Regions from separate parts of the Pseudoalteromonas sp. P1-13-1a genome, predicted to be linked through region 2. Evidence: predicted binding sites of a transcription regulator. Region 2 holds the regulator's gene; each other region holds the start of a gene.
The links. Region 2 encodes sigma-54, which starts transcription at its own class of promoters, with help from an activator protein. Its sites were predicted from a motif close to GTTGGCACGNNNNTNGNNT; they were not measured.
Positions count from the first base shown of each region.

Region 1 (6,026 bases), on a different contig from region 2:
AAACTGTTGCTTTAAAAATGCTTGCTCAGCCACCGGGCGGCTATGAATGGTGTTGTAAACTTGTTCACGTGTTTTTTTATTACGTTTAATTTGATAAGCCCAAAATGATGCCTCGTAATCTAATTGAATCTGGTATTTTTGCTCTCGAGGTAAAGCACATAAATTAAAACTCACAACCACTCCTAAGTACGGTTAATTATCCGCATTTATTATACGTATATTTGATACTATTTACTGTTTAAAAAGCAACAAACATGGGCAAAAAGCAGACTATTTTGTTATTATTTGCTGCGATCATTTGTCCCTATCCCCATTTTAAACGGAAGTAATCTTGCAGATACAACCCAATGCTTTGTTTTTATTAGTCGTTTTATTTTTTAGTAAAATCACACTCGCCAATCACAATAGCGTTATATTTAACCGCCCCGCCGACTCAGCTCAAGCAAGCTATGCGCTCGCTTTACTCACATTAGCCTATAAAGAACTTAACTACGAAGTACACATAATTGATTTTAATCGCCAAAATGCATTATTAGCAGCCAATAATGGGGTGTTAGACGGCCAACTTGGGCGTGACATAAGCATAGAAGCAGATAATCAAAACCTAATTAGAATTAACTACCCGCTGTTTGACTATAAGCTTTTGCTATTTAAAAACTGCCAACCCAATACTCTCGATAAGCTCGATAGTATTGCGGTTTTGTCGGGTTATCCGGTTCAACACCATTATTTGAAAGAGCAAAAATTTAACGGCAATATTATTGAAGTAAAAAATATTACAACCCAACTTAACCTACTAGCCCAACATAAAGTTGAGGGGGTAATTATGCTCGATTTTGTACTTAAAGCCGATAACTTTGCCCTGCCTGAGACGTGCATGCAAACCCAGCTGCTAAGTACGTTTTCGCTCTATCATTATGTACATAAAAAGCACGCGGCTTTGGTAAGTAAATTATTGAATGCTTTAAATAAATTGCACAATAACGGTACTACTCGCGCGTTGCGTGCAAAGTATAATTTAAAATATTAATAAGTCACACTAGGTTTAAAATTCAAAGCCTTGTTGTTTGTCCAAAGTAGTTTGAGATTGGGCTGCTTGGCGCTTTTGCAAATACCGTTTGTAGCGCTGCTGGCATAAGCTAAGTACTTTCTTTTTTTGCGCGTTGGTTAATGTGTTCCAATTAAAGCGCTCATCCCGGCTTCGGTAGCAACCTTTACAATAGCCTCGGTTATTTACTTGGCAAATACTTTTACAGGGGCTTGGAATATCAAATATTTCAATTTGTTGCATTGTGCCCCCTAAGTAGATTAATTACTTTGTACGAGTATAGCGTTATTTATGTACAAAAAAAAAGCAGCGTTTACGCTGCTTTTTTTACGCCAACGAAGCTGCCTAATGGCTTTCCTTACATGCTTTGTTTGTGATTTCAGCTTTACGTTGAAATGGCTTTGCATACATGGCTAAAACAAGTGGCTTTAGCTCTTCAGGCACCAAGGCTAAACGCTGCTCAAAGGTGGCGGTATCCGGCTCATTAATTACTGCTTGCTTGCAACCACCGGCAATGTAATTACCTGGGTGTAAGTAAAAAGACTCAACAATGTGCTTATCAATTGTTTGCGCTAGCTCATCGGCATCATCGCAGCCGCTTTGCACTGGCTCTCCAAAAGCTAAGTGTACATGCCCTTTGGCAGAGCTAAACCCTTCAACAATACTTGCAATGTCTTCGCCAGCTGATTTTACGTATTCACCATGTTGCTGTTTATGGTAAAGCTCTTTTGCTTTAGAAATTGCACAAGGCTCATACTGGTAAGAAATAGACACCGGAACAATTTTTAACTCTTTAATGTACTCACCAAACTCTTTCTTTTGTTTACGGCCATTCAGTTGCAGCATTTTTAGAAGCGCAGGATCTGTTTGATCAAATCCATCTTTTGCACGGCCTTCTTTTTGGGCAATCCAAATAGAGTTTCCTGCCGCTAACGAGTCATAAATATATGATGATAACTGCGTAAGCGCCTTAAGCATCTCTTTAGGTGCTTTGGCTGAGCGCTTAACGATAAAGCTTTTATTTAAACGCATCAGCTCGGTGATATAGGGTATTTGCAATAAATTATCGCCAATTGCTATGCGCACCGTCTTCATATTGTGCTGATACAACCCCCAGTTCACTAGTGCAGGATCCAGCACTATGTCGCGATGGTTTGATATAAATAAATACGCCTGCTGTGGGTCTAATTTATCTAAACCCGAAAAGGTGACTTTTGAGGTAGTGCGTTTTATAAGTTTATCTAAATACTCTGCAACTTCGTTTTGCACATCTTCAACGCTCGTAAATTTACCCCATTTTTTTCGTAACTGGCTTCTCACCAGTGCGCGAGCAATAAAAGGTATAGCCGATATAAAGCGCGGCAAGTTGTACTTTGCTATTACATCAATAAACGCATTATCGTTAATTAAACGCGCTAGCGAGGCCGCAACTTCGTCGTCGTTGTAAGGTCTTATGTCTGCGTACTTATCTTCTAATTCACTCATTACTGCATCTACAATGTTAAAAAACGGCACGCAAAACGTACCGTTTATATATAATTTTGATTATAACTCAGCCACTCTTAAATAAGAAATAGCCAATTGGTTATGCTTATTTGCGAGCCATTTCAGTTTATGACCACGCAAAAAGAAGTTGGTGCATTGTTTTTTAGTCTTATCAACTTTAATAAGGCTTGCTGACCTTTCATGGGTAAGTAAGTTCAACCTCAAAATAAAAACAGGCCCCAGCGATATAGCCCGCTAAAATATCATGTTATTTATATTTGAGTGGGCAGACCAGCCAATTTAGACTTTTATCAATAGCCTGACTTTTTGTACTAAGCATTTGGTAGTAATAGCATTAACATAAGTGTGTATTCGTAGTACCTTAAACACTCTTGTCATTTTACGGTACGCATTTAGATAGGACACACAATGAAAATCACCATTCTCGATAACGCTACTTTAGCTAAAACCTCGTTAACTTGCATTGAAGAACTAGGTGAGCTAACGACTTACGAACTTACCTCACCTGAGCAAGTTGTTGCTCACAGCCAAGGCGCGGACGTCCTTATTACCAACAAGGTTGTGCTAAATCGCGATACGATAAGCCAACTTAAAACACTTAAGCTTATATGCGTAAGTGCAACAGGCACTAATAATGTTGATTTAAACGCCGCTGAAGAATTTGGTATTGCCGTTACCAACGTAGCAGGCTACTCAACCCCTTCGGTTGTACAGCACACGTTTTCGTTGGTAACTAATTTATTAGGTAATACGCATCGCTATCAACGCGATTGTCAGCAAGGTGCATGGCAAAAAAGCGAAATGTTTTGCAGATTAGACTACAGCTTTAATGATTTACAAGGTAAAACATTTGCCATTATAGGTGGCGGCACGCTGGGTAAAGGTGTAGCCACAGTAGCACAAGCATTTGGCGCAAATGTAGTGGTGGCAGAGCGTAAAGGTGCGCCTTGTAGGAAAGACCGCACACCTTTCGAAGAAGTATTAAAAACCGCTGATATAATTAGCGTGCACTGCCCGCTAACTGATGAGACACGCGATTTAATTTCGTTAGATGAGCTAAAAATGATGAAACCCAGCAGTATTATTATTAATACCGCCCGCGGTGGCATTATAAACGAAGCCGACCTAGTAACAGCGCTTGAGCAAAATTTAATTGCTGGAGCAGGCGTTGATGTACTAACAAAAGAGCCAGCAGAGCTCACCAACCCACTAGCAAATTACACCGGCGAAAACTTGCTGCTTACCCCTCACATAGCCTGGGCAAGCACAGAGTCAATCGTACGCTTAATTAATGAGGTGAGCTTAAACATAGCAGCCTTTACTAACGGTGAATCTCGTAATCGTTTAGTGTAACGTATTTTGGCTATACTATATTTAATTGACCTAAATTAGCCTAATCGTTAAAAAAACTAAAAAGTGGCTGTTTTTACTAATGATTTTTATAATTCATCATTTAAAAATAGTCACAAAATCATAAGCTATTGAATTTTAAATCTTTGTTATATTGGCCTACTACTTGCCTTGAATGAGTAAATAATTAAATTAAAACTCATCAAGGACTATAACAATGAAAAAATCACTTTTAGCTGCAGCACTTATTGCCCCGTTTCTAACCGGTTGTGTTATTGCCGTATCAGATGGCGAAGCAGAAACGCACTGGGCAGGGAATGACTCATCAAGTTGGCAACAGCATCATAAAAAAAACCGCGAAGCAATTGCCGATCTAAAAATGGATAGCAGCTACCAATCTGTTTTAGCACAATTAAAAACGCCAAGCTTTACCGAACTGTTAAAAAAAGACGGTGATGTGTATCAGGTACTTTATTACATGACGCATAGTATTCACTCTGATGGAAAAACAACAAAAGATGAGTGCACACCGTTGGTGTTTAAAAATGATAAACTGGTGGGTATTGGTGAAAGCGCGCTGGGTATGATCACCAAATAACAACGTGCTAGTAAAATATAGTTGCCCCGCTCGGTAATAACATAATGTGTGGGGCCGATTTAAACAAGGCTTTGTGAAAACACAGCCATATTACAAGTTAAGCGCAACCACCTGATCACGACCTGCATCTTTTGCGGCATATAGCCCTAGGTCAGCTTGTTCAAGTAAAGCCTGCTCGGCACTGGCGTTGCCGTTTTCCATACTCGCAATACCAATACTAATTGTAATATGATCTGCATTTAAAGATGCTTTGTGCTCTATATTTAAATTGTTTACCGCTTTTCTTAGCTTTTGTGCAAAGGCTAATGCCTGTTGTTTATTAACATCGGGTAAGACCGCTGCAAACTCTTCCCCCCCGTAACGCGCTATAAAGTCAGTACTACGCTCACATTGCGCTGCTAAGGCTTGCGCAACCTGCTTTAAACACTCATCACCAGCACGATGTCCATAGCAGTCGTTATAGCGTTTAAAGTGATCGATATCCATTAATAAAACAGATAAGCATGAGCCATTACGTTTGCTTCTGCGCCATTCGCGAGAGAGGTTTTCGTCTAAATAACGCCTGTTGGGTATTTCTGTTAAGCCATCAATGGAGGCAAGCATCTCAAGCAAATCATTTTTTTGCTTAATAAGTAATTGATTACGAACTCTCACTTTTACTATAGATGCATTAAAGGGCTTAGTGATGTAATCCATTGCACCTAACTCAAGGCCTTTGGCTTCATCGGTGTGGCTATTATTAGCCGATATAAACACGATAGGGATAGATTGCGTAATAGGGTTTTCTTTAAGCTGCACAAGCACTTCGTAACCATCAATGCCTGGCATTACCACATCTAAAATAATTAAATCGACCTGATTTAATTTAATAAAGGTGAGCGCTTTTTCGCCGCTTTCGACTAAAAATACGTCATGCTCCGTGCCCAGTGTTTTTTCAAGCACAAGCCGATTAAGAGGATCATCATCCACAATCAGTATTTTAGCTTTTTTCGGCATCCCGTCCCCCTAAGGTTTCAATAAATATAATCACTTGTTTTAGCTGTGTGATCAGCTCTTTTAAACTTTGCTGAACAGGCTCGTTAGTTGTTTTAAGATGCGCTTCACATTGTTTTGCACACAGTGAAAGCCTAATAAACCCTAAGTTACCCGCAACCCCTTTTATGCTATGCACTAAGCGTACCACTTCATCCCGCTGGGTATTTTCCTCAATTTGCTGTAATTGGGTGTCACATAACTTTGCAAACTTCCCGACCATAGTTGCCAGTAAAGTTTCATCAAAATTAAACTGGGTAAGCGCAAAGTTTTGGTCGTAAAACTTAGGTTTTGTAAAGTCTACGTCCCTAATTGCATCTATCAAAACCTTAGCTACCACAGGTTTTGTTAAATGCTTATTCATACCACTATTAAGAGAGCGCTCAACATCTGCAGGCTCACAATGTGCTGTTAAAGCAAAAATAGGCAGTTGGCGTGCGTCAAACTGTTGGCGAATTAATTGTGTTGCTTGGCAACCGTCAATATGCGGCA
Region 1 is NZ_LKDV01000032.1:35,488-41,513, reverse strand. It holds gene AN391_RS16550 (DUF3283 family protein) at 1-174, opposite strand, end outside; gene AN391_RS16545 (ABC transporter substrate-binding protein) at 332-1,030, shown strand; gene AN391_RS16540 (DUF1289 domain-containing protein) at 1,046-1,291, opposite strand; gene AN391_RS16535 (1-acyl-sn-glycerol-3-phosphate acyltransferase) at 1,394-2,533, opposite strand; gene AN391_RS16530 (D-2-hydroxyacid dehydrogenase) at 2,963-3,907, shown strand; gene AN391_RS16525 (DUF3192 domain-containing protein) at 4,122-4,502, shown strand; gene AN391_RS16520 (diguanylate cyclase) at 4,593-5,498, opposite strand; gene AN391_RS16515 (PAS domain-containing hybrid sensor histidine kinase/response regulator) at 5,482-6,026, opposite strand, start outside.
Region 1: AN391_RS16525 (DUF3192 domain-containing protein) is a predicted target of sigma-54. The motif match lies at 4,058-4,076, and genes of this name have one in related genera.

Region 2 (6,026 bases):
ACGCTTTACGAAGATAAACAACTTATTTTAGAAGGCAACGTGGTTGCCAAAAATTTAGTTGATAACGCCATGATAGATAACATCAATGCCGACAACATCGAAGTCGACATTAAAGCGCTAACAATGCGCTCTGAGCAGCCAGTGGTTGTCACTGGGCCAAATTTAAAGATTGTCGGTAAAGGCCTTGAAGCCGATTTAAAAACCGCAGTAATAAAACTAATTAACCATACGCGAACAATATATTATGACCAATAAACTCACTAAAATACTTATTATCCCATCGCTGATGCTGGCATTTAGCGCTTCTGCTGCTGAGCCTGCTGCTCAACCGCCAGCAAACCAAATTTCTATTAGTGCAGACCGTCAAGAAGGTCAACTTAAAGAAAACGTAGGTATTTTTGAAAAAAACGTCGAAATTGTGCATGGGAACCGCAAAATTACAGCCGACCGACTCGAAGTACATAAACGTGAAGACCTAGGGGATAACAAACAACTGCTTATTGCCACTGGCAGCCCTGCCTACTTCGAAGAAAAACAAGACGATGGTACCGTAATGAGTGCCAGTGCAAACGAAGTACGTTACGACGTAGCAAAGCGCTTTTTAACACTTGTTGGGGATGCCGAAGTCGCGCAAGCCGGTCAAAAAATTAATGCTAAAAGTATTACCTACGATATGCAGCAGCAGCTTATTAGCGCAGAAAAAGACGAAAACTCAACGGATCGTGTCCACACAATTTTAGTGCCTGTTGAAGCAAATATTAAAGAAAAAACAGGTAACGAAGGTCAACCATGAGCACCTTAAAAGCAGAACTATTAGCAAAAAGCTATAAAGGCCGCCAAGTTGTAAAAAATGTAGGCCTTGAGGTAGAAGCCGGCAGCATAGTGGGCTTATTAGGCCCTAATGGCGCAGGTAAAACCACCACCTTTTACATGATTGTAGGGTTAGTACCTAGCGACAAAGGTAAAATATCTATTGATGATAACGACATCACGTTATTACCTATGCACAGTCGTGCTCGCTTAGGCATTGGCTATTTGCCGCAAGAGTCATCTATATTTAGAAAGCTAACAGTTTATCAAAATTTAATGGCTATTTTAGAAACGCGCAAAGAGCTAAATAAAGCCGCGCGAGAAGAAACGCTTAACAACTTACTTGATGAATTTAGCATTCAACATATACGTGATAGCCAAGGTATGGCGCTTTCTGGTGGTGAACGCCGCCGTGTAGAGATAGCCAGAGCACTCGCAGCGAACCCTAAATTTATTTTGTTGGATGAGCCTTTTGCTGGTGTTGATCCGATTTCAGTGTTAGATATAAAGAAAATAATAGAACATCTTAAAAATCGTGGCATTGGCGTATTAATTACCGATCACAATGTAAGAGAAACCCTTGATGTTTGTGAAAAAGCCTACATTGTTTCTCATGGGGAGCTAATTGCATCTGGCACCCCAGAACACGTATTAAATGACAAAACTGTACGCGATGTTTATTTAGGCGAGCAATTTAGGCTGTAACATTTAAGCCACACCTACAAGCATCTGCTAATATTAATTATAACAACATAAAAGGATTGTTAGAGATACATGAGGCAATCATTACAGCTGCGCATGGGCCAGCAACTTACAATGACTCCACAATTGCAACAAGCGATTCGCTTGCTGCAGCTCAGTACATTGGATCTCCAGCAAGAAATACAAGAAGCACTGGATAGCAACCCGCTATTAGAAGTAGAAGAGCAAGATTACACGGAAGAGTCGGCTGGAAAAAATGAACAAAAAGCAGATACGGATGATGTAACCGTAAGCGCATCGGCTGATGATACAACCAGTGAATACGAGCAAGACAGTGGTGAAGCTTTAAATAAAGACACCGTTAGCGATGATATGGCGATGGATGTAACTTGGGATGAGTACATGAGTGCAGCCCCTGCGGCATCTTCAGGCCCAATGCCAGAAGATGAGTCTATTTATCAGGGCGCCTCTACTGAAACGCTACATGAGTACTTAATGTGGCAACTTCAGCTTACTCCTTTTAGCCCCACTGATGAAGCTATTGCTATAGCCATTGTAGAAGCTGTAGATGACTCGGGTATTTTAACGCTAAGTTGTGAAGAAATTTTAGAAAGCTTTAACCAAGAAAACGATGACGACGTTGAGGTTGAACTGGATGAAATAGAAGCCGTTTTAAAACGTATTCAATTATTCGACCCTGTAGGTATAGCCGCGCGAAGCTTACAGGAGTGCTTGTGTATTCAGCTTAATCAGTTTGATAAAGACACCCCTTTTATAGAACAAACTAAAATGATCTTAACCGATCACATTGATCTATTAGCGGCACGCGACTATCGTACATTAATGAAAAAGACTAAGCTTAAAGAAGACGAGCTTAAAGAGGTCATGACTCTTATACATACCCTCAACCCAAAACCTGCAGATACAATAGTAAGGGAAGAGTCTGAGTATGTCATACCGGATGTATCAGTTAAAAAAATTAAGGGCCGTTGGGTGGTAGAGCTAAACCCAGATAGCATGCCAAAAATACGCGTAAATAGTCAGTATGCGGCCATGTCACGTACCGTAAAATCTAGTGGAGATAGCCAGTTTATTCGCTCTCATCTGCAAGAAGCTAAATGGTTTATAAAAAGTCTTGAAAGCAGAAACGACACGCTGCTAAAAGTAACAAACTGTATTGTAAAACAGCAACAAGCGTTTTTTGAACATGGCCCCGAAGCCATGAAACCAATGGTTTTAAACGATGTTGCTGAAATGGTAGAAATGCACGAATCAACAATTTCGCGTGTTACTACGCAAAAATATATGCATACGCCACGTGGTATTTTTGAGCTTAAATATTTTTTCTCAAGCCACGTAAGCACTGAAAACGGCGGCGAATGTTCGTCAACCGCAATACGTGCCTTAATTAAAAAGCTAATTGCCGCGGAAAACTCAGCCAAACCATTGAGTGATAGTAAAATTGCGGATATATTGGCAGAGCAAGGAATTAAAGTAGCTAGACGCACAATAGCAAAATACCGTGAATCGCTAGCTATTCCACCGTCAAATCAGAGAAAGAGTTTGATATAAGACGTAAAAAACAAAGAGGAAATGCTTATGCAACTAAACCTAACTGGTCGTCACGTAGAAGTAACTGATTCACTTAGAGACTATGTAAATAATAAATTTGCAAAGCTAGAAAGGCACTCAGATCATATTAGCAATGTGCATGTCATTCTCGATGTAGAAAAACTCAACCAAAAAGCAGAAGCGACTATTCATGTAAGCGGCGCAGATTTATTTGCCTCAACAGAGCACCAAGATATGTATGCTGCTATAGACTCGTTGATTGACAAGCTCGATCGTCAAGTCATAAAACATAAAGAGAAGCTTGCTAGACACTAATATTATGAAATTAAGTACATTAGTATGCCAGGACTGCAGCAAAGCTGCGGTCCTTTTTAGTAGTAAAAAAAGAATTTTAGAATTTATCAGTGAGCTGGCTCATGAAAAGCTCCCTTACTTACCGCAACAGGATATTCTTAATGCGCTAGCTAGCAGAGAAAAACTAGGTAGTACGGGTATTGGCCGCGGTATCGCAATTCCGCATGGCAGAATGGGTGGCGTAGAAGAACCGCTTGCGTTAGTACTCGTTAGTGACAAGCCTGTAAACTTTGATGCTATTGATAACTGTCCTGTTGATATTTTTGTTGCACTCATCGTACCAGATGGCGATAACCAGCAGCACCTAAAGACTCTAGCAACCATAGCTGATAAACTGAGCAATAGAGAATTTTGCAAACAGCTGCGAAACGCTAAAACCGATGCAGAACTGTATCAAGTAATTGTTGATCAATCGTAGTAAATACTAAGGGCTATAAATGGAGTTAATAATCATAAGCGGCCGTTCCGGTTCAGGTAAATCGGTTGCTTTACGTGTGGTTGAAGATTTAGGCTATTATTGCGTAGATAATATCCCGGTCAACCTGCTGCCCTCTTTAGTACGTAGTGTTTCAGATAACTATGACAAAATAGCTGTTAGTATCGATGTTCGTAATATCCCCAAAGAACAAGACGAGTTTAACGATATTCTCGAGTACCTACCGGACTTTGCTAAACCCACTCTGTTTTATTTAGACAGTGATGATCAAACACTCATAAAACGTTTTTCAGAAACACGCAGATTACACCCTTTATCCATCGATTCATTGCCGCTCGACTTAGCAATAAAAAAAGAAAAAGAGCTGCTTGATGTACTTGTAACCCGCGCAGACTTTATGCTTGATACGACTGATTTAAGTGTTCACCAATTGGCTGAGTCAATTCGCGAAAAAATACTCGGAAAAAAAGATAAACAACTAATTGTAACGTTTGAATCGTTTGGTTTTAAACACGGCATACCTAAAGAAGCTGATTATGTATTTGATGCTCGCTTTTTGCCAAATCCGCATTGGGAGCCTGAACTTAAACCGCTTACAGGTCTTGATCAACCTGTAAAAGACTTTTTGGCAAACCACAGCATAGTGCAAAAATTTACTTGGCAAATTCAAACATTTGTACAAACTTGGTTACCACACTTAGAGCGCAATAACCGCAGCTACCTGACTATTGCAATAGGTTGTACGGGTGGACAACACCGCTCAGTTTATTTAGCCCAAACTATAGGTGAGAGCTTTGCAATGACACATCCAAATGTAAAAATTAGGCACCGTGAGCAAGAAAAGTAACCTTAAAATAATAACCTGTTCAGTTTAGGTATAGTAATTTATGCGTTGTGAAGACACGTTTTTAATAAAAAATAAATTAGGCTTACACGCCAGAGCGGCAACGGTCCTTGCGCAATTAGCTGTGCAATTTGATGCTAAAATTACCTTACATCAAGATGATAAAGAAGCCGCTGGTGATAGCGTATTAGCCTTAATGCTACTCGAAAGTAGTAAAGGCAAAGAAGTTAAAGTTGTATGTGAAGGCCCAGACTCAGAAAAGGCTTTGCATGCGGTCGGACAATTAATCGCACAGCGATTTAACGAACAAGAATAAACGTTTAATTACCAAGCTTACTCATACATTTTTGCTTTATACCCTGATTTGTGTAGCTTGGTAAATGAATAGTGTTTAATTAGATTAATCACAATGCGGTTAATCGCCTCCCCTCGTATATAAAAAATTAGGATGCCAATGCCAGAAGCGTTTGAACAAGACTACCCACTGCAACAACTAAAACAGGTGACTAAATCACTTAATAGTGGGCAATTTGTTCAAGTAAGACGCATGCTAGCAAAAACGGCCCCGTGTGATACTGCCCTTTTACTTGAATCCTCTCCGCATAAAATTAGACGCATGCTTTGGCAGCTGGTTGACCCAGATGTACAAGGGGACGTGCTAGAAGAGCTCTCTGAAGATGTACGTTTAGGCATCATTGCCCAAATGGAACCTGAGCATATTGCCGCCGCCACTGAGGATATGGGCCACGATGATTTAGGTGAAGTACTACGTAGCCTACCTGACACCGTGTATAAAGATGTAGTTAGCGCGATGGACACGCAAGACCGTGAACGTGCGACACAGGCTTTATCATACCAAGAACGCTCTGCAGGCGCGCTAATGAACACCGATACGGTGACCATTCGCCCAGACGTTACACTTGATGTTGTACTGCGTTATATTAGGCTGCGAGGTGAGCTACCAGAAGGCACTGATGATTTATACGTTGTTGATAAGCACAACTGCTTTTTAGGTGCGTTATCACTTAGTACGCTTTTAACTAATCCGCCTGAAAAAATTGTTCAAGATTTAATGGATGAAGACTGTGAGTCTATCCCTATCTCGATGGATGAAAGTGAGGTCGCTCAATTATTTGAACGCCACAACTGGATATCTGCACCGGTAGTCGATGATAACGCACACTTGCTTGGACGTGTCACTATTGATGATATTGTTGATGTTATTCGTGAAGATGCTGAGCATAGCTTATTAAGCTTAGCGGGTCTTGATGATGAAGAAGATACCTTTGCACCTGTTTTAAAAAGTTC
Region 2 is NZ_LKDV01000003.1:94,179-100,204, forward strand. It holds gene lptC (LPS export ABC transporter periplasmic protein LptC) at 1-255, shown strand, start outside; gene lptA (lipopolysaccharide transport periplasmic protein LptA) at 245-793, shown strand; gene lptB (LPS export ABC transporter ATP-binding protein) at 790-1,515, shown strand; gene AN391_RS04065 (RNA polymerase factor sigma-54) at 1,585-3,084, shown strand; gene hpf (ribosome hibernation promoting factor) at 3,112-3,399, shown strand; gene AN391_RS04075 (PTS sugar transporter subunit IIA) at 3,404-3,856, shown strand; gene rapZ (RNase adapter RapZ) at 3,876-4,721, shown strand; gene AN391_RS04085 (HPr family phosphocarrier protein) at 4,762-5,034, shown strand; gene mgtE (magnesium transporter) at 5,173-6,026, shown strand, end outside.

Region 3 (6,026 bases), on a different contig from region 2:
ATCATGCTTAGTGTATATGACTCACTAAAATTTGCAGCGCTATCATCACCAGCTGCAACGCCACCAACATTTTTAAGCGGTACAGATACAGTGCGTTGATTACCTTCTGGGCCAACAGTTAACTGAACACCCTGGTTATCGTTTGGCAGCATACTGGTAAAATTAAAGGCAAAAGTAATATCTTCTACTGCATCACCATCATTATCAATATGAATACTGTAGGTTGCATCTGGGTCCATAGCGAAGTAGTTAGGGCCGCCATAGGCATCTTGTAATGGAATATAATTGGCAATAAACGTAACGTAATCGTTTCTGCCTGCTTCATAACTATTAAATACGTAAAAGTCGGTAGAGTCTAAGGTTGGAAAGCGGCTAATATTTGGCGCTTCACGATGACTTGATGCCTCGCTAGAGGTGCTTACTAAGGTACTGCATACTACTACTGCGAGTATAGATGGAGTTAAAGCTTTCATGACTTTTTCCTTTAGTTTTGATTGGAGTCATAACTAATAACGAAGCAAAAAGCACATTAGATGCAAAAAAGTTAAAATATTTTTAAATTTGTTAAAAAAGTAGGGTGGATTGGCCTAAATAGATAAGCCAACCTAATGCGATTATTGAGTTATAAAACCACTAAATCTGTAGTATATAACACTTGGGTTGGTAGGCCGTTGGGCGAGCCACCTAACGGCTCTAAACTTACTGCAAGTAGAGCAATATTCAGGGCATTAAAACGAGCGTCTTTTATTAAAAGCTTTTCACCTTGTTTAGGTAATAAACCAAGCGAAATAGGCGTGTCCTGTCCTTGTAAAATCATCCACAGCTCGTAGTCTTTATCTGTTTGCGCAACCAATTTGGAACTAGCTTTAATTGATAATGCTTGCTCGTCCACATTAATAATCCACAGTGATTGCTTATCTTGGTTTTGTACAAGCGCAATCTGCTGGCTATCTTGCAGTTGTGTTACTGGTTTAATAACTACAAATGCTAAAATAATACAGGCCGCTGTGGCTATAAACGACCAAGTACGCCATACCGATGGCGCCGGTTTTATAACTGTTTTAATAGGCTGAGCATTGCTTTCTATTTTATCTAAAATGTGCTGCCAAACATGCTCATCGGGTGCTTGTGGTGTAATTGCACTGGCTAAGCCATTTAAATTTTGCTCCCACATCATAGTGGCTTCTCGGGCTTGCGGTAAACTGAGCATTAAGCGTTGAAAACGCTTTCGTGCAAGGCCATTTAGAGTACCTAGCACATATTGCCCTGCTAAAGCATCAAGTAGTTCTGGTTTGTTATAGTTCATAATGTTAAACACCTCTGCAATTGCTGCAAACCACGCCTTATCCAGCTTTTAACTGTGCCTAAAGGCGTTTCTATATGATTGACCAACTCACCATGGCTTAAGCCTTTGTAATACGCTAGGTGAATGGCTTGTTTTTGCTGTGGGTCGAGTTGCTCAATGCAATTTACAAGTTTGGTTTGATCATCGTAGTTAATGTCTAAGTCTTGTTCATCATATTCCTCATCGCCTATGGCTTGTTCTTTTCTGACCTTATGATAGCGCAGCGCATCTAAGCTTCTGTACCGTACTATGCTTATCATCCAACTTATTACGGTGCCTTTAGTCGGGTTGTATTCTGACGCGTTATGCCAAATTTTTATAAATGCTTCTTGCAATACCTCTTCAGCGTGCGCTCGATTTGAGAGCATATTTAAACTTATTGCAAATAACTTAGCGCTTGTTTGCCGGTACAAATCGGCAAACGCAGCTTTATTACCTTGTGCTGTTTTACACAAAAGAGGAAGTAGATTGTCGTTTTCCATAGGGTTCCTGTTATTTTTATTATTATTGAGGCGCATTGCGCTGTATTAATTAAATTTTTACCTAGAAACATATTAAGTCTCGCGTGATAAACACTTATCGACTAGATATAAATGTAACTAAAATATAAACACACTCTCAATAAACGTGTGAGAAGGGCGATTGGATGCAAAACGTTGAACTGTTATTTATCTTAGCTGCTCTTAACTAAGAGACAAGTTTTAACCATAAAACAGACGCATAAGGCGAGTGAGAAAAAATGACCCAGAACTGTGTAAAAAGCGGCTAATATGGCCAATTTCTTTAAAGTTGAAGATTTTAACCTGTTTAATATCAATCAGTTATATTTATTTTTAAGTTCTAAACACAATTTTTGTTGGCCTGTAAATTGCAACTACACTTATAAACAGCTGTAAAAATTTGCCAAAACAGTAAAAATAAAGGAGAAAATATGTGGGCTGCAACGAGTTATTTAATTTTAGCGTTAATTTTTATATGGATAGGCTGGGAGGTTAACTCGGTTTACTTTGCAGTGGTGTTTTATTGGAGTGCCTTGTCGTTAATACTTGTCAGTGGCGCTTATATTTTTAATTTGGCAAAAATTTTTAGAAAGCGCGAGAATGGCATCATTCCTTTTTATATTCGTTGGGCTTTTGTGCCCTTTTTATTAGGTGCCCAAATTTACAATGCGTATTCTCGCAAGCACGATAAAGTCCCTCCCATTCAAAAAATTAACGAGCATTTATTTTTAGCATGTCGATTGTTTCCCTCTGATATTGATACGTTAAAAGAAAACGGCATAACAGCAATATTAGATGTAACGTGTGAGTTTGATGGCTTGGAGTGGAGCTCAACCCAAGAAAATATTAGCTATTTAAATATCCCGGTGCTTGATCATAGTGTGCCTACTCATTCGCAATTAAACCAAGCCATTAACTGGATACATCATCATATTAAAGAAGACCGCCGAGTGGTCGTTCATTGCGCACTAGGAAGAGGGCGCTCAGTATTTGTGATGGCTGCATATTTGTTGAGCCAAGATAAAAATGCAGATGTACATCAAATACTTGCACAAATTAAAGAGACACGTGAAACCGCAAACCTTAATAAACACCAACTTCACCATTTGGCTAAACGACATAAAAAAGGGGAGCTTGTTATAAAAAACAAAGCGGTATTAATAGCAAACCCAGTGTCGGGCACCAAAATGTGGCAAGATAAAGAGCCCTTAATAGTGGCTAGGCTGTCGGAATATTATGATTTAAACGTTTTAACTACCTCTAAAGAAGTAAATGGAATTGAACTTGCTAAACAAGCTATTAAAAATAAGCCAGACATAATAATTGCCTGTGGCGGTGATGGAACCGTGACAGAAGTAGCTAGTGTGTTGGTAAACACTCAGTGCAAGCTGGGTATTATCCCAATGGGTACAGCCAATGCTTTAGCCCATGTGCTTATGGGTATTAGCTCTAAAATAATTCCTGTTGAACAGGCCTGCGAATTAATTATAGATGGGCAAACTCATACAATAGACACCGCCTACTGTAATGACGAGCTCATGCTGTTGTTAGCGGGAATTGGTTATGAGCAATCGATGATTGAAAAAGCCGACAGAGATTCAAAAAATAAATCGGGTCAGCTTGCTTACTTAAACGGCTTTTTTCAGGCATTTAGTGAGCAAAAAGCGCAAACACTCTATGTAACTCTTGATGATAACCAAACCCAAGAGGTGCACACAAATAGCTTTATTGTTGCTAACGCAGCCCCTTTTACCACGTTGTTAGCGCAAGGGGGAGGACAGCCTAATCACGAAGATGGTTTATTGGACATAAATTGGCTGATACCGAGCGAAGAAAACACAACCAGTGTGCTTAGTATTGCTGAGTTGATGTTTAGTAGTATTACACAAACGCAATTAGCTATTAGTTCGCATCATACCAACGCTAAAAAAGTAACGATTACTGCAGATGAAGAAATCAAGTATGTATTAGATGGTGAAATAAAAACAGCTGATACGCTTACTATTACAGTTGACCCTGCCTCATTAAATGTAATTAGTAAGGAATTATAAAATACAAAATGCACGTATTTAACGTGCATTTTTGTGTATTACTTTTTAATGCTTGGCCAAACAAAACCACTGCTATTGCTTGAGCTAGTAGGCTTAGAGCGCTGAGCGCTTTTGGGTTTACGCAGCGGTTTGTTACTTAGCGTATGTAAGTAGAGAGCTTCAACTTTATCGCGTGCCCAAGGGGTTTTACGTAAAAATTTTAAGCTTGATTTAATGCTTGGCGAGTCGGTAAAACATTTAATGTTTACTTGCTCGCCCATGGCTTTAAAACCTAAACGTTGTTCAAGCTCTACTAAAATTTGTTCTAATGTTACCCCGTGAAGAGGATTCTTTGGTTGATTATCCATAGCCATACTACTTATTTAAACTGTGCGCATTGTAGCGTAAATCCGCATTTAGCGCTAATTGACCCTAATGGTTTTAAGTTTTGCGGGGTAAACAAGATTGCCTTTTTTATCTAATTTTAACCAAATGAGCTTACTGTTATTATGCTGAGGGTTACTAGCTGCACATACTAAGGTAAAAGAATGTACTTGCACCGGCGCACCTTCACTATAACGTTTGTTATCGTACCAACAAATATTACCAGCGTTAATAACCTCGTTAGTGTCAATAATAGAATGTGTTTTAACTGTTTTAGCATCGCTACTAGGGGGAAGAGTTAACGCAATTGTAAAAATAAATAAAACCATAATATGGCGCATGAGCCACCTCGAATTTTGATAGTTTAAAAATAGTACACACGATTAAAAAACATGCTAGGGTAAGTAATAGCGTTATACAACACTGACTTAAACACACAACTATAAAAAGGTGAAGACATGCGATTTAATCAAATAATGATAGATGAATTTACGTTATTAGCTAAGTTTCCTAGGGATAGCAAAATGCAGGGGATAAAGTTACATTCTGACGCAGAGCCTAATTTATTAAGTGCGGCGCAACGCTTATTTGATAAAGGCGTAATAGATAGCCCAGATGGTGGCTATTTGACCGATCTGGGCTTAGATTTAATAGAGCATGTAAGTGTTATTCACAGCGCTTTAAAAAGTTAAACTGCATCGCGTTGATTTTGCGGCGCTGCTTCATTAAAAGCGGGCAGTGCATTACAGCGTGCATAAATGGCTGCAATTTTTGGATACGCAGCCATATCTACATTAAAACGCAACGCATTAAATACCTGTGGCACTAGACAAATATCAGCCAGTGATGGTTTATCGCCTACACAAAAATCACAGTCTTCGCTTAGCATTGATTCAATTTTTTCAAACCCGACCTCAACCCAATGTCTGTACCATTTATTTTTCGCCTCGTCATTAACGCTCAGTTCATTTGATAAATACTTTAAAACACGTAAATTATTTACAGGGTGAATATCACACGCTACGGCATAACTTATGTTACGAATCTGCGCTTTTTGCCATGCACTCCCATAAACCAGAGGCGTTTGCGGATAACTTTCATCTAACCATTCTAATATAGCAAGTGATTGCGCTAATACACCGTCCTCTGTTTCAATAGCGGGTAATAAACCTTGCACGTTTTTATCTAAGTAAGGCTGAGCTAACTGCTCAGATTTAAGTAAATTAACAAATTGTATATCGTGTTCAATGCCTTTTAAATTAAGTGCTATGCGAACACGGTATGCAGCAGATGAGCGAAAGTAGCTGTAGAGTTTCATTGTCATTATTCCTCGCCTGTAAAGTGTTTAGTGATACTACGCCAACATTGAGTGTAATTAGATTGGCGCTCTTTTCCTTCAAGGGCATATTTAGTGGGCGATATTATGTAACGAGACTCAAACATAAAGGCCAGCGTGTTCTCGTATTTTTGTGGTGTGAGCTCAGCATTAGATGCTTTTTCGAATACCTCGGCTTCAGGCCCATGGGGCGACATACAATTATGCAAACTAGCGCCTCCTGGTACAAACCCGTGCTCTTTTGCATCGTAAACCCCTTCTATTAAGCCCATGAACTCACTCATAATATTGCGATGATAATAAGGAGGCCTAAACGTATTCTCTGCTACCATCCAACGTGGTGGAAAAATTACAAAATCCACATTTGCCATGCCCTCAGTGGCTGAGGGAGAGGTAAGTACAGTAAATATTGAAGGATCTGGGTGATCAAA
Region 3 is NZ_LKDV01000001.1:392,514-398,539, reverse strand. It holds gene AN391_RS01835 (DUF4331 domain-containing protein) at 1-473, opposite strand, end outside; gene AN391_RS01830 (anti-sigma factor domain-containing protein) at 623-1,306, opposite strand; gene AN391_RS01825 (sigma-70 family RNA polymerase sigma factor) at 1,303-1,827, opposite strand; gene AN391_RS01820 (diacylglycerol kinase family protein) at 2,277-3,896, shown strand; gene AN391_RS01815 (VF530 family DNA-binding protein) at 3,935-4,243, opposite strand; gene AN391_RS01810 (DUF1496 domain-containing protein) at 4,298-4,600, opposite strand; gene AN391_RS01805 (TIGR02647 family protein) at 4,718-4,951, shown strand; gene maiA (maleylacetoacetate isomerase) at 4,948-5,577, opposite strand; gene hmgA (homogentisate 1,2-dioxygenase) at 5,583-6,026, opposite strand, start outside.
Region 3: AN391_RS01820 (diacylglycerol kinase family protein) is a predicted target of sigma-54. The motif match lies at 2,201-2,219, and genes of this name have one in related genera.

Region 4 (6,026 bases), on a different contig from region 2:
ATTGCACGAACTTCGGTTTCCATTTTCATTGCTTCCATAATAACAACCACATCGCCTTCGTTTACGGCTTGGCCTGCTTTTACTTTTACTTTAAAAATATTACCTGCTAGTGGGGCATTCAGTGTTTCACCTGATGCAACCGATGCAGATTGTGGTAAATGCTCTGAGTCTTTAAGCGTTACCTCTTTAAGCTCACCACCTTGCGCAACCACGACATCATACACTTTGCCGTCAACTTTAACGCTGTATTGCTCAGCGCTAACACCTTTGTTACTTGCAGGTTTTGCAGCAGGCTTTGCGTTAGTGTCATCGGCGCTTGGCGCGGCTTCAAAGGCATCTGGGTTGTTACGGTTTTTAATAAACTTAAGGCCAACCTGTGGGAATAATGCATAAGTAAGCACATCATCTATTTGCTCATCAGCAAGTGTTAAACCTTGCTCTTGCGCTTCTTTTTGTAGCTCGGCTTCAAGCGATGCAAGTTCAGGGGCAATATTATCAGCAGGGCGACACGTAATTACATCCTGACCATCAAGCACTCGCTCTTGCAGCTCTTTGTTCATAGGTGCGGGTGTTAAACCATATTCGCCTTTTAAAACACCGGCGGTTTCTTTGGTAATTGTTTTATAACGCTCACCCGTAAGCACATTTAGTACTGCTTGTGTGCCTACAATTTGCGATGTTGGAGTAACTAACGGGATAAAACCTAAATCTTCACGCACGCGCGGAATTTCAAGTAATACTTCATTTAGCTTATCTGCTGCGCCTTGTTCTTTAAGTTGGTTTTCCATGTTGGTTAACATGCCACCAGGTACCTGCGCGAGTAAAATACGGCCATCAACACCTTTAAGGCTCCCCTCAAAGGCTGCGTACTTTTTACGTACGTCTCTAAAGTAAGCGGCTATTTCTTCTAGCTGGTTTAAATCTAATTCAGTATCGCGTGCGGTTCCCTCAACAATTGCCACTATGGTTTCTGTCGCTGAATGACCATAAGTCATACTCATTGAAGAAATAGCGGTATCAAGCATATCAATGCCCGCATCGATGGCTTTTTGATAAGTCGCTGTACTTAAACCGGTGGTTGCATGGCACTGCATAGCAATAGGGATTGAGACCGTTTCTTTAAGACCTTTAATAAGTTGCTCAGCATCATATGGTTTTAATAAGCCCGCCATATCTTTAATACAAATAGAGTGACAACCTAAATCTTCTAGCTGTTTTGCAAGGGTTAACCACATATCAAGCGTATGCACTGGGCTTACAGTATAAGAAATAGTACCTTGCGCGTGAGCACCTACTTTTACAGCCGCTTTAATTGCAGTTTCTAAGTTACGTACATCGTTCATGGCGTCAAAAATACGAAATACATCTACACCATTTTTGTGAGCTCGCTCTACAAACTTTTCTACCACGTCATCGGCGTAGTGGCGGTAACCCAATAAATTTTGTCCGCGTAATAGCATTTGCTGTTTAGTATTGGGCATTGCTTTTTTAAGGGCACGAATACGCTCCCACGGATCTTCACCTAAATAACGAATACACGAGTCAAATGTAGCGCCGCCCCACGACTCAATAGACCAATAACCGGCATCATCAAGCTTACTAGCAATAGGTAGCATGTCATCTAAGCGCATACGAGTTGCAAGTAAAGACTGATGAGCATCGCGTAAAACAAGCTCTGTTAATTTTAATTTAGCCATGTGTGCCTCTTATTTATTATTTGATTTGTACTGAGCAATGGCAGCACTAATAGCAGCGATGTGCTCGCTTTGCACACCTTGAGATTTTAAAGATGGTGATTTAACCGGTATTGCAACTTCAGCCACATCAAAACGAGCGACCAAGTTAGACATAAGTGTTACAGCACCAATCAATATTGAAAGAAATATAAACACACCCACCATGCCGGTAAGCATCAAGCTACCTGCGGTTGTGAGTACAGCTCCTATATCCATTTTTCTCCCCCTGCACTATATAGCGATATAAAAAATCGCTTTATTTAAATAATTATTCACCGAATGATAACAAAACTTTTAACTTTGTCCACCACCTGTCAATTGGTAAAACCAATTAAAATTAAACTAACATACAGTCACAATAGTTAACATAGCTAATAAAGGGTAAAATTAGCTTAGATATAGATGATATAAATAACCGTTATAGGCAAAGATTATATGGTTAAACCCAAAACAACTTAAAAGTCATAAAAAATAGTAAGTTAAATAACAGCGGAAAACCTACTGTGGTTAAAAATGTAAATTGGTCTTACCAAGAAAGCAAGAGGCAGCATATATAAAATATTTATTTTTTTACTCTCTTTACAATAGTGTGAATAAGTTACATCGTTAAACGTAAAACTTACCAATCCTAAATTTATAACCCTCGCTCAAAAAACTATAACACACTGAAAAATAACAAAATTAAACTCTGGCACGCAACTGGCATTATTACTTTCGAACGAATTTGATAACCAAGGAGAAAACAATGTTACGCTGGACAATTACATTTTTAGTTATTGCTTTAATCGCTGCAGTGTTAGGTTTTGGTGGTATCGCAGGTGCCGCAGCTGGTATAGCAAAAATTATATTCTTTATCTTTTTAGTACTTTTAGTGATTTCTTTAGTATCAGGTGCGCTGCGCGGTAAATCGCCCAGGTAGCTACTAACATACTTAAAACACTAATTAATTAACACATACAAGGAATTACATTATGAACTCTACAACTTTAAAAGCAGCACTAATCGCGGTATTTGCAGGTTTCTTTATGATGGGCTGTGAAGACAACCACGCAGAAGAAGCAGGTGAGCGTATTGATGAAGCAGTAACTGACGTGCAAAACTCTGTTGAAGATGCATGTGAAAATGTAAAAGAAGGCGTTAACGCAGAAGAAACTAACTGTTAATCTGCTTGGTAACGTAAAAAAACGGCTTTTAATAAGCCGTTTTTTTATGCGTAAACAAAAAGCTGCTTCTACCTCTTTAAGTATATAGCCAATATTAACGGGTGTGATTTCTACACTAGCTTGCTAAAATAGCGAAAACTATTATTTATTAGCAATTATGGCACTCACCACCACTTACACACTCGATAAACCCTACTACTACGAATGCTTTGACGAGTCCCACTCTTATAGTAAAGCAGCAAAGCCAAAATACTTTTTGCTGGCATTGCTGGTGTGCTTAGGTTTAATTAGTATTTACGTTATGGACGATCACTACCTAGGGTCATTTTTAATAATGCTGGGTGTTTTAGAATGCGTTGCCTTTTATTACCGTAGGCCTTGGTGGGTTACGCGCCAAATGCTTAGCCGTGCTTCGGGATCGACTGTTACCCTCACGTTTACCGATGACGCTATCAGCACCGAGAACCACTATAAAAGCCATACATTTAAGTGGGCAGAAATAACCCGCATTATTAAAACCAACCACGGTTACCTAGTACAGCATAATAAAGGTATGCAATATATTTCTAGCAGTGTATTAACTGATGAAATGCGCGACTTTATAAACAAAAAAGCCACTCAGTGAGTGGCTTTTGGTATAGCTAAGTGCATTACTCAGCTAAGTATACGTGTTGATTAAGCATTGCCCGGATTAGGATTAGACTTTTCAGCTTGTATACGCATGTAAATTTCTTCACGATGCACTGAAACGTCTTTAGGTGCGTTAACACCAATTCGAACTTGATTTCCTTTAACACCTAATACAGTAACAGTTACTTCGTCACCAATCATTAGGGTTTCACCTACTCTACGAGTTAGTATTAGCATTCTCTTGCTCCCATGTTCCAATAAATTATAAGATTCCGCTTGACCATTTTAATGAAAAATTGATTGAAAAGTAAGTAAAAACTCCCAAACTATCCATTTTCTGTTAAAAATTCTGAGTGTAACGCTCTTACTGCTAGCTCTAAGTACTTCTCATCAATTAAAACCGATACCTTGGTTTCAGATGTCGATATTAAAGCTATGTGTATGCCTTCTTGCGCCAATGCATCAAAAAATTGATGCGCTACACCACTGTGAGACTTCATTCCTATGCCAACAGCCGACACTTTTGCAACTGTTGTATCACTAGAAATGCTATCAGCCTGCAGATTTACCTGTTGTTTAGAAAGTAAATCGTGTGCTTGCAAATAGTCATTTGAATGCACAGTAAAAGCATAGTCTATTTTTTCAAAGTTATGATTAACTTGACTAATCATATCTATTTCGATGCCATTTTCTGCAAAAAGTTTCAAAATTTTTGTAAGAGAATGAACACAGTATGGTACGCCATGTACCTTTATCAAGCATTCGTCACGATTAAATGCAATCCCCGACACAACCTTAGTTGGCATATCGCTCTCCTCAAAACTTATTAGCGTTCCTTCATCGGGCTCAAAACTCGAAAGCACCCTTAGCGGCATTTTATGATTACCAGCCGACTCAACAGCACGAATATGCAATACTTTTGCGCCTAAACTTGCCAGCTCTAGCATTTCGGCAAACGTTACATGGCGCATTCGCTGCGCGTTTGGTTCTACACGAGGATCTGTAGTGTATACGCCATCAACGTCGGTATAGATCTGACATTCATCGGCTTTTATTGCCGCGGCTATTTCTACCGCAGAGGTATCGGTGCCGCCGCGTCCAAGGGTTGTAATATTCCCCTCTACATCGCGCCCCTGAAAACCGGCAATAATCGCAATTCGATTATGCTCAAGCTCATGCTTTAAACGCGTAGCAGCCACCTCTTCAATACGAGCTTTACCAAACATGTTATCGGTTTGAATATTAACCTGGTCGGCTAGTAGGCTTACAGCAGAATGACCACGCTTTATAATAGCCATAGCAAGGAGCGAAACAGAAACCTGCTCCCCGGTACTTATTAGTACGTCTAGTTCTCGGCTACTCGGGCGAGTATCTATTTGCTTGGCGAGATTAATTAAGCGGTTGGTTTCTCCCGACATGGCCGACAGAACCACAACCACTTGATGCCCTTGCTGCTTCGTTTTAACAACAAGGTCGGCGACCGCTTCTATTCGCTCAATAGAGCCAACCGAAGTGCCGCCAAACTTTTGGACAATAAGTGCCACGTAAGCTTAAACTTTCTCGCTTATCCAGGCAGCCACGCTCTCAAGCGCAGCGTTTAAGTTTTCAGGCTGAGAGCCACCCGCTTGTGCCATATCAGGACGGCCGCCCCCTTTACCGCCTACTTGGCCGGCCATGTGGTTTACAAGCTCACCAGCTTTAACTTTACCGGTTAAATCTTTTGTTACACCGGCAATTAGGCTAACTTTTTCACCACTGGCAACACCTAGAGCAATAACACCTGAACCAATCTTGTTTTTAAGGTCGTCAACCATGCCACGAAGCGCTTTAGATTCAGTCCCTTCAACGTTTGCCACAAGTAGCTTAACGCCATTAATTTCAACAATCGAATCAAGTAAAGACGCACCTGCTGCACTGGCTAGCTTATCGTTAAGCTGTGCAATTTGCTTTTCAAGGCCTTTAGACTTTTCAAGAAGCGCAGTTACTTTTTCAAGTACCGATGCGCTATCACCTTTTACCAGCGCCGCTACATCGTTAAGCTGTTTTTCTTGCTCGCTCACATAGGCTACTGCATCTGCGCCGGTTACTGCTTCAATACGGCGTACGCCCGCAGCAATACCGCTTTCAGATACGATTTTAAATAAGCCAATATCACCAGCGCGCTCTACGTGCGTACCGCCACACAGTTCAATTGAGTAATCGCCAATGGTGACTACGCGTACTTCATCGTCGTACTTTTCACCAAACAGCGCCATTGCTCCTTTTGCTTTAGCGTCATCAATCGCCATTAGCTCAGTGTTCAGGGCAAAGTTACGACGAATTTCATCGTTAACTACACGCTCAATTTCACGTAGCTCTTCTTTAGTTACCGCTTCAAAGTGCGAGAAGTCAAAACGTAAACGATCAGGCTCAACCAGCGAGCCTTTTTGGCTTACGTGCTCACCTAATAATTGGCGCAGTGCTTCGTGTAAAATATGTGTAGCTGTGTGATTTTTCT
Region 4 is NZ_LKDV01000036.1:21,049-27,074, forward strand. It holds gene oadA (sodium-extruding oxaloacetate decarboxylase subunit alpha) at 1-1,697, opposite strand, end outside; gene AN391_RS17290 (OadG family protein) at 1,707-1,952, opposite strand; gene AN391_RS20445 (DUF1328 domain-containing protein) at 2,482-2,655, shown strand; gene AN391_RS17295 (hypothetical protein) at 2,708-2,899, shown strand; gene AN391_RS17300 (YcxB family protein) at 3,057-3,524, shown strand; gene csrA (carbon storage regulator CsrA) at 3,575-3,766, opposite strand; gene AN391_RS17310 (aspartate kinase) at 3,856-5,073, opposite strand; gene alaS (alanine--tRNA ligase) at 5,080-6,026, opposite strand, start outside.
Region 4: AN391_RS20445 (DUF1328 domain-containing protein) is a predicted target of sigma-54. The motif match lies at 2,424-2,442, and genes of this name have one in related genera.